Regions from separate parts of the Halopseudomonas sabulinigri genome, predicted to be linked through region 1. Evidence: predicted binding sites of a transcription regulator. Region 1 holds the regulator's gene; each other region holds the start of a gene.
What was found. Region 1 encodes FliA, which starts transcription of late flagellar genes. Its sites were predicted from a motif close to CTAAAGTTTNNNNNNNNNNNGCCGNTAA; they were not measured.

Region 1 (2,207 bases):
CTCGTGATAGAGACCGCGATCTCGGGCTTGATTGATTGCGTGGATCACCAGCAGAGCTTCGGCAAAGTCGCCTTGCTCCAGGTGGTCGACCAGTTGGCGCGCATTGTCCTTGAGGGAATGTTCAAATTCCTGAGCAGTCGCCTGGCCGGGATCCTTACTTAACGCCATAACCTGTACCCCGGTTGGTTGTTATTTTGCTTGTACTCGCTCAAAAATCTTTTCGATTTTCTCTTTCAAGGCTTGAGCGGTAAATGGCTTGACGACGTAGCCGTTGACGCCTGCCTGCGCGGCTTCAATGATCTGGTCGCGTTTGGCCTCAGCGGTGACCATGAGTACCGGCAGGTGCTTGAGGCGGTCATCGGCACGCACCGCACGCAGCAAATCGATGCCGCTCATGCCCGGCATGTTCCAGTCGGTCACCAGAAAGTCGAAATTACCGCTTTGCAGCATCGGCAACGCGGTATTGCCATCATCGGCTTCAGCCGTGTTGGTAAAACCCAGGTCGCGCAACAGGTTCTTGATAATGCGCCTCATCGTCGAAAAATCATCAACGATGAGAATTTTCATATTCTTGTCCAAGTCGACCTCCGTACAAACCAGGGAAAGTGCAGGCCTGCACCCCGAAAACCCATTGCAATGGCCAAACTAGCCGTATAAAGACGTTCTGAACAACCCTCTGCCGTGCAAACTGCTGTTCACAACACCCTCGCTACCACCATCAAAACAGGATCGGGCACAGTGCTACCATCAGCGCGATCCGAGCATTGTCCGGATGTTGGCGACAAAATCAATCATTTCGCCAACTCGACAAGCGTGCGCGCAGACGTGCGGCACATTGACTGTGCAATTGACTGACCCGTGACTCACTGACGCCCAGCACAGCGCCAATCTCCTTGAGATTCAGTTCTTCATCGTAATACAGCGACAACAGCAGCTTTTCACGCTCGGGCAAGCCGTTGATCGCCTCGGCCAGCGCCGCCCTGAAGCGCTCATCTTCCAGCCCGGCGAAGGGCTCAAAATCGCCCTGTACATCGGCCGGCGCGCCACTCTCCAGCAAATCATCAAAACTGAACAGCTTGCTGCCGGCGGTATCATTGAGGATCGCGTAATATTCCTCAAGGCTCATATCCAATTCGGCCGCAACTTCGTGATCTTTAGCGTCGCGCCCCAAACGGGACTCTACCGAGCGCATTGCGTCACTGACCATACGGGTGTTGCGATGCACCGATCGCGGCGCCCAGTCACCCTTGCGCACTTCATCCAGCATGGCGCCACGAATACGAATCCCGGCATAGGTTTCGAAGCTGGCGCCCTTGCCAAAATCAAATTTACGCGAGGCTTCGAGCAACCCGATCATGCCGGCCTGCATCAGATCTTCCACCTGTACGCTAGCCGGCAGGCGACCCAACAGGTGGTAGGCAATACGTTTTACCAGCGGAGCATATTGCTCAACGAGTCGATCCTGATTGTCTGCAGAAACTTGTGCTCGTGTATACATGCTCAATCCGCCAGCCGATGCAATCATAGGCCTGACCCGGTGGGCCGTACCAGACGTTCGACGAAGAACTCGAGATGTCCGCGTGGATTGGCCGGTAAAGGCCAGGCATCCACCTTCTGTGCAATCGCCCGAATGGCCATAGCCGCCTTGCTGCGCGGAAAGGCTTCGTAGACTGCACGTTGCTTCTGTACGGACTTGCGCACCGCTTCGTCAAAGGGTACGGCCCCGACGTATTGCAGCGCTACGTCGAGAAACCGGTCAGTTACTTTGGAGAGTTTAGCAAAGACCAGCCGACCTTCCTGCGGTGTGCCGACCATATTGGCCAACACGCGGAATCGGGTCATGCCGTGATCACGGTTGAGCAGCTTGATCAGTGCGTAGGCATCGGTAATCGAGGTTGGCTCGTCGCAGACGACAATCAGTGCCTCCTGTGCAGCACGCACGAAGCTGACCACCGAGTCGCCAATACCCGCCGCGGTGTCGACAATCAGCACGTCGATGTTATCGCCGACCTCGCTGAAGGCCTGGATCAAACCGGCATGTTGCTGATGATTCAGGCTGACCATGCTGGCGGCGCCGGACGCGGCGGGCACCACGCGTACACCACCCGGGCCATTGAGCATCACATCGCGCAGGTCACATTTGCCTTCCAGCACATCCGCCAACGTTGCCTTGGGTTTGAGACCCAGCAACACATCGACGTTGGCCA
Region 2 (2,207 bases), 1.2 Mb from region 1:
AGAAGGCGTTACTGCCACTGGGCTTCCCGCTGGTGGTGGTGGGCGGCATCTATGGCGGAATTTTCAGCCCCACCGAAGCCGCTGCCATCGCCGTACTCTACGCACTGATTCTTGAGGTCATCATCCTGCGCGCGGTAAAACTGAAAGAGATCTGGGACGTGGCCCTGTCCACCGGTCTGATCACCGCCGTGGTGTTCATTCTGGTGGCTGCCGGCAATGCTTTTACCTACACCATCTCTTTTGCCGGCATTCCACAAGCCATACTGGAGCCGGTTATTGCCAGCATTGGCGATAGCCCAACGCTGGTTCTTGGCCTGATTGCTGTCTCATTTTTCATCGGCTGCATGTTTGTCGACCCTATTGTGGTCATCCTGATTCTGACACCGCTGTTCAAGCCCGCGGTTGAAGCTGCCGGTCTGGATCCGATTCATGTCGGCGTGATCGTCACCCTGCAGGCCGCCATAGGTTCGGCCACACCGCCCTTTGGCTGCGATATCTTCACTGCGATGGCGATTTTCCGGCGGCCGTATTTCGATGTAATAAAAGGCACACCGCCCTTCATTATCATCCTGCTGTTTGCCACCTTGCTGCTGGTACTCTTCCCCAGCCTGTCTCTCTGGCTGCCGTCGCTGGCTCATTGAACCAGCGCTCGGCAGGGCCAGCCCGACTACAGTCGCTTACATTAAACTGCAAATCAGCCGGGCAAATGGCAGAAATGACCTATAGATTTGCTGAGCAGCTGCCGATACTGTGTCTAGAACGAGACGAGAGTCTCATTTTGTGACAGTGTGTTATTACAAGCACTGCCCAATAAAAATAACGATGCAGCGAGTCAACCATGCCAAACCAGTACCCAGCCGCTCCCCTGTCTGCGGACCGACACAACAAGCCCTCCTCCGCACCGGCGTTGTCACCGCTGGTTCGCTGTTTGGGGTTAATGGCCTGCGAGCTGTTTTTCTTTGTTGCTTTGATATCGATCGCCGAGGGCACGCTGTTCTGGGTGGCTATCGCTATGGTCGCGCCCACCTTGCTGCTGACCTGGTGGAGTGTACCGGGCACTGCCGGTACCGGGACCTCACTGAGCAACCAACTGAGCAAAACCAATAGCCAGCAGATTGACTTGCGCGCGCTGGATCAGACCACCAGCGAAGAAGCCAGCCGCCAGTTCGCCGAACTGAACAACCGCCTGCGCAGCATCATGCTCGAGCTGCAACAAAACAGCTTGGGTACCGCCCTGGCATCCGCCAACAGCCGACTACTGTCCGAGCAAGCCGCGCGCGATGCCGGCAAACAGCAGCAGCTGTCCGAACTCATCTTCCACGCCAGCGAGCAGACCACCCAGGCGCTGCAGGATATCTCCTCACGCGCCACCGGGGTGACCGAGGTCAATACCCGCAATCTGGACATGGCCCGCGAGTCCAAGGTGCAGCTCGGCAATGCCCGCGACAAGATGAAGTTGATCAACGCTGCCATGGATGGATTTAAGAACAATATCAATGCCTTGGACGCCACATCGGGCAAAGTGCGTGAGATTCTCAAAACGGTCCAGGATTTCTCCGCACAGACCAACATGCTGGCCCTGAACGCAGCCATTGAAGCGGCCCGCGCCGGCGAGCAGGGGCGCGGCTTTGCCGTGGTGGCCGATGAGGTGCGTAACCTGTCATTCAAGGTAGGCAACGCTGCCGAGCAGATCAGTCAACTGATGGAACAGATGACCGAGGCCATGGCCGGTGCCGAGCAACAGACGCACGGCATGCTGGAGCAAACCGAATCCACCGGCTCCGCTGTCAGCAGCGCTGCTGATCAGTTCGATACGCTGGTAGAGGATTTCCAGCGTACCAACGACGACCTGTTGATGGTCAGCAGCGCCCTGGAAGAGTTGACGGCCACCAACGCCGAGACCCTGCAGCATGGCGGCGAAATACGCGATCTCAGCATGACTATCAGCAAGCGCATGGAAGATACCTTTACCCAGGCCGACTCCCTGCGCGACAACACCAACCTGGCCCTGCGCGCGCTCGCCGGTTTCCGGCTGGGTGAAGGTCACCTGGAAGCGGTGACTGAGTTGTTGATGGGGCGGCGCCGCGAGATGGAAAGCCGCCTTGAGCAACTGGCAGACAGCGGCGTGGATCTGTTCGATCAGCATTACACCCCTATCGCCAACACCAATCCACCCAAGCACGAGGTGAGCTGGGCCAACGCCTTTA
Region 3 (2,207 bases), 560 kb from region 1:
TGCGCGGGTGCATATCTTCGATGCGCGCCAACGTTTGCAAGTTGTCGGGTTGCTGCTGGGCCATGGGCACCAGCGCGCGCTCACGTACCAGGCGATTACGTGCCTGGTCGCGCTGGCGTGATTCGGTTTCTCGCCAATAAGCCAGCCGCTGCAAGATCGCCAGCTGCGCGGGGTTCAGCCGCCAGGCCTGCTTGACTTGCTGATAAGCCTGCTCCGGGTCGGTAACCTGGCCACTTGCCCTCACCTGCTCCGCGGTATCGGCAAACAGCCACGGTTCTACGCCAGCAGCGGCGATGCGCGGTGCCAGCAGCTGATATAGCTCGGCCAGGTGCTGGGCATCACGGGCAGCGTATTCAATCTGGCCGGGGCTCAGTGGCCGCTGCAGCCAATCGGAGCGCGTCTCTTCCTTGGGTAGATCGATGTTCAGCAGCTCGCTGACCAAACGCGAATACCCCATGGAAAAGTCCATACCGAGAAAGGCGGCGGCCAGCTGGGTATCAAACAATGGCAACGGCACGGCATTACAGAGCCGGGTAAAGACTTCAAGGTCTTCACTGCAGGCGTGCAGCACCTTGACCACATCAGGCGCCTGTAGCAGCGTCACTAACGGCGACCAGTCGGTAATCGCCAAGGGATCAATAAGATACGCACGTTGCCCGTCGCCTACCTGAATAAGGCCGGCAATCGGATAGAAGGTTTCAGTGCGAACAAACTCGGTATCCACAGCGACATAGGGCAGGGTCAGCCAACGGCTGCACCAGGAGGCCAATTCGGCGTTAGTGTCGATCATCAACGGGGGAGCCAGCGGGCTTGTCATGGGAAACCTTTTCAATAAATTGCCGTGAGTATAACTGATCTGCAACCGCCCTGCCCCGGCGGCATTCACACCCTGTTTCACCATCAAGTTTGATCAGAATCAACCGATAAAGTGGGTAGGTTTGGCATAATGCCGTCTTCAGGCTGGCCGTCAGTACTCCCGAGTTCACTGCACTATTGGAGCATGCATGCAATTTCTTCAGCACCTGCCATTGAAATACAAATTCTGGGCCGTCAACAGCGTTGCGTTCATCGCCACCTTGCTGTTGGTGCTGGTAGCCGTGTGGATCGAGCAGGACAGCATTCAGGACAACCGCAAAGCACTGGGCAAGGCATTAATCAGTAATCAGGCCGAGCTGCAGCCTGATCTCCCCGGCCTGCGCTGGTTAGGGACTGATAACCTCAATACTTCCGGCACGACGCCGGTGTGGCGCGACGCCAACGCGTTGCCGGCCGGCACGGGCGGCGACCTGCAAGGCGTCTGGAGTACTCCGACCCGCGCACTGGGTGTGGAGCATCAGGGCTACGTGAGCTTGCTGTTCACGCGTGCACCGCTATATGCCGTGGTGGTGTTCGCATTGATGCTGCTCGTGCTCGCCGTGTCTCAGCTACTGATCCTGTTTATCACTCGCCATATTCTCAGCCTTCGCGACACCATGACCAAGGTGCAGCAAACCGGCGATCTGACGCTGCGCGCGCGCGCTACCAGCCGCGATGAAGTCGGCTCAATGGCCGCTGCGTTCAACGCCATGCAACAGGCCCAGCAACAGGTGGTCGCTGCCGTGCGCCAGGCTTCGCTCGAACTCGATCAGGGCGCGAGTAATCTGGCCGGGCTGATGGGCCAGGTGCGTGACGGCATGGTGCAACAACAGGGCGAAACTGACCAAGTGGCGGCCGCGGTCAATGAAATGAGCGCGACGGTACAGGACATTGCCGGCAATACTTCGACCACCCGCGATCAATCCAGCCAGGCGGACACGCTAGCGAGCGACGGCCGCGATCAGGTGGAGCAAGTACGCAAGACCATCACCGGCTTGGCAACCAGCATTGAACGCTGTACTCAGCATATGCAGACACTGGCATCCAACAGTGAGGACATCAGCGGTGTAGTTCAGGTGATCCGCAGCATCGCCGAGCAGACCAACCTGTTGGCTCTCAACGCGGCAATCGAGGCAGCACGCGCAGGCGAATCGGGTCGCGGCTTTGCTGTAGTGGCAGATGAGGTGCGCGCCCTGGCGCAACGCGTGCAAAGCTCGACCGACGACATCCAGCGCATGATCGAAACGCTGCAATCAGGTACCCAGGTGGCGGTGCAGGACATGCAGGCCAGCGCCGGACTGACCCATGATTCGGTAGAACAGGTTGCCCAGGCTGGCGACTCTCTGCATGAA
Region 4 (2,207 bases), 390 kb from region 1:
TCTTCGGTCGACTTCTGCGTGCGTTGCGCCAGATTGCGCACCTCATCGGCCACCACGGCAAAGCCGCGGCCCATCTCACCGGCACGAGCGGCTTCAATCGCGGCGTTGAGCGCCAACAGGTTGGTCTGCTCTGCGATGTTGCGGATCACGTCCAGTACGGAAGTGATTTCCTGCGCATCGCTGGACAGGGTTTCCATGTGCTCGACGGCGGTCTGCACGCTGCCGGACAGCAGCTTGATCTCCTGAATGGTCTTGTCGACCTGATAGCGACCGTTGTTGGCGCCTTCATTGGCGTTCTCTACCTCCTGCGCGGCGGCGTTGGCGTTCTGCGCTACATCCTGTACGCCATAGGTGATCTCGTTGATCGCCGTGGCCATCAACTCCATGCGCTCTGACTGGGTGTTCATATCGCGCAGGCTGTTGCCGCTGATCTGATCCAGCTGATGGCTCGAGCTGATCAACTGACGAGCGCTGTCGCCGAGTTGCTGGATGATGTCGGCCAGGTTGCGGTTGAACTGATTGAAGTAGTGGGCGATCTGCGAGACCTCATCGCGGGCACCGTCGTCCAGCCGGCGGCTCAGATCGGCTTCGCCGCTTGCTACGCCACGCATGGCATCGACGACGCTATTGAGCGGCTGGGTAATGCTACGGCCGATCACGTAGAGGAGGGCAACCATGGCGAGGGTAACCAGGGTCATGATGATGACGGAGCTGGTGATGGCGCTGCGGAACTTGGCCTGCATGTCATCTATGTAGATACCGGTGCCAACCATGTAATCCCATGGTGCAAAGTGCTTGAAGGCGGCAATCTTGGGGGTGCCTTCCTCTTCGCCCGGCTTGGGCCAGTTGTACTCGAAGCTGGCGGTGCCCTTGGAGCGGGCGAGCGCGACCATCTCGCTGATGACATTGACGCCTTCGGTGTTCTGCATCGTGGTCAGGTCGACCCCGACGGTTTGCGGCGCCAGCGGGTGCATGACCATGATGTTGTTCATGTCATTGACCCAGTAGTACTCATTACCGTCATAACGCAGGCTGCCCAGCGCTGCCATTGCCTCCTGCCGCGCCTGCTCACCGGTGAGCTCGCCACTGAGTTCCTTCTGGTGGTAGAAGTTCATCAGGTCGTGCGCTACCTCCACCAGGTGGGTTGCCTTGGTGATCTCGGCGTCGCGGATTTCCTTGTGCAGATGGGAGAGGGATACACCCTCCATGATCAGGGTACTGGCCAGTGCAATAATCAGGATCAGCCAGATCCGTTGACTGATTCGAATGCTGCGCAACAGCTTCATCTACAACCTCCACGCACTGAATGGCATACGGCATTTTGTTTTAATTGTTCTGCATTGGTAGCGGAAGCTGACTAGTCAGATCCCGGTACCGAGCATATCGGCAGTGAGCTGCATAACCTGAGTGATATTTTATTGGCATGCATGATGTCAATTTGACGTCATGTGGCGCCGGCTTTCAAGTGCTAATCGGTTTCTGTGATTGGTCGATATAAGATAGACAGGTGTTCTTATCGTCTTAACTGGTATATAAAGCGCCGAAACCGGTGTTCTGCCGCAGGGCGGAGGGCACTTTCCGGGCGTGGTCCAGTCTATTCTGATGTTTGCAATAAGGATTTCTCATGCAGTCAGTTTTCAAGGTGATGTCGTTATCAGCGTGTGTACTGCTGGCGTCCGTCGCGGGCATGGCTCAGGCCGGTAGCGATGATCGCGTGGACGAGGCGGGCGAGCGCCACGAGAAGCAGGTAGTGGGCTGGATCGAGAAGGGTCTGATCATGCCTGAGCATACGGCCGTGAAGATCAAGGTCGATTCGGGGGCACTGACCTCGTCGATGCATGCGGTCAATCTGGAGACCTTCGAGCACAAGGGCAAGCCCTGGGTCCGCTACGACGTTCCGGTGAAGGATGCCGACTCCGGCGAGCTGGTCACCATGAAATTCGAGCGTCCGGTGTTTCGCCGCATTCTGGTGCGCGGCGCGGGTGGCTCCGATCGTCGTCCGGTAGTGAAAATGTCGATCTGCATGGGTGACCAGGTTTACGAGGAGCAGTTTTCCCTGCGTGACCGCGGCGACATGACTTACCCGGTGCTGATCGGCCGTCGGACCATCGAGCACATCGGCCTGATCGATGTGTCTGACACCTTCCTGCTCAAGCCCAGTTGTTCAGAGCAGGAGCACGAGGATGAGCGCGACAAGCAGGAGCGCA

Region 2: the regulator FliA is predicted to act here: its motif matches at 722-749, upstream of BLU26_RS00765 (methyl-accepting chemotaxis protein).
Region 3: the regulator FliA is predicted to act here: its motif matches at 900-927, upstream of BLU26_RS03505 (methyl-accepting chemotaxis protein).
Region 4: the regulator FliA is predicted to act here: its motif matches at 1,381-1,408, upstream of BLU26_RS04285 (methyl-accepting chemotaxis protein).

Annotation. Positions count from the first base shown of each region.
Region 1 is NZ_LT629763.1:1,359,521-1,361,727, forward strand. Features, by position in the region: gene BLU26_RS06045 (protein phosphatase CheZ) at 1-168, opposite strand, end outside; gene BLU26_RS06050 (chemotaxis response regulator CheY) at 190-567, opposite strand; gene BLU26_RS06055 (RNA polymerase sigma factor FliA) at 788-1,522, opposite strand; gene fleN (flagellar synthesis regulator FleN) at 1,522-2,207, opposite strand, start outside.
Region 2 is NZ_LT629763.1:173,387-175,593, reverse strand. Features, by position in the region: gene BLU26_RS00770 (TRAP transporter large permease) at 1-641, shown strand, start outside; gene BLU26_RS00765 (methyl-accepting chemotaxis protein) at 839-2,207, shown strand, end outside.
Region 3 is NZ_LT629763.1:797,729-799,935, forward strand. Features, by position in the region: gene rnd (ribonuclease D) at 1-817, opposite strand, end outside; gene BLU26_RS03505 (methyl-accepting chemotaxis protein) at 1,005-2,207, shown strand, end outside.
Region 4 is NZ_LT629763.1:973,451-975,657, reverse strand. Features, by position in the region: gene BLU26_RS04285 (methyl-accepting chemotaxis protein) at 1-1,286, opposite strand, end outside; gene rloA3 (retropepsin-like aspartic peptidase RloA3) at 1,625-2,207, shown strand, end outside.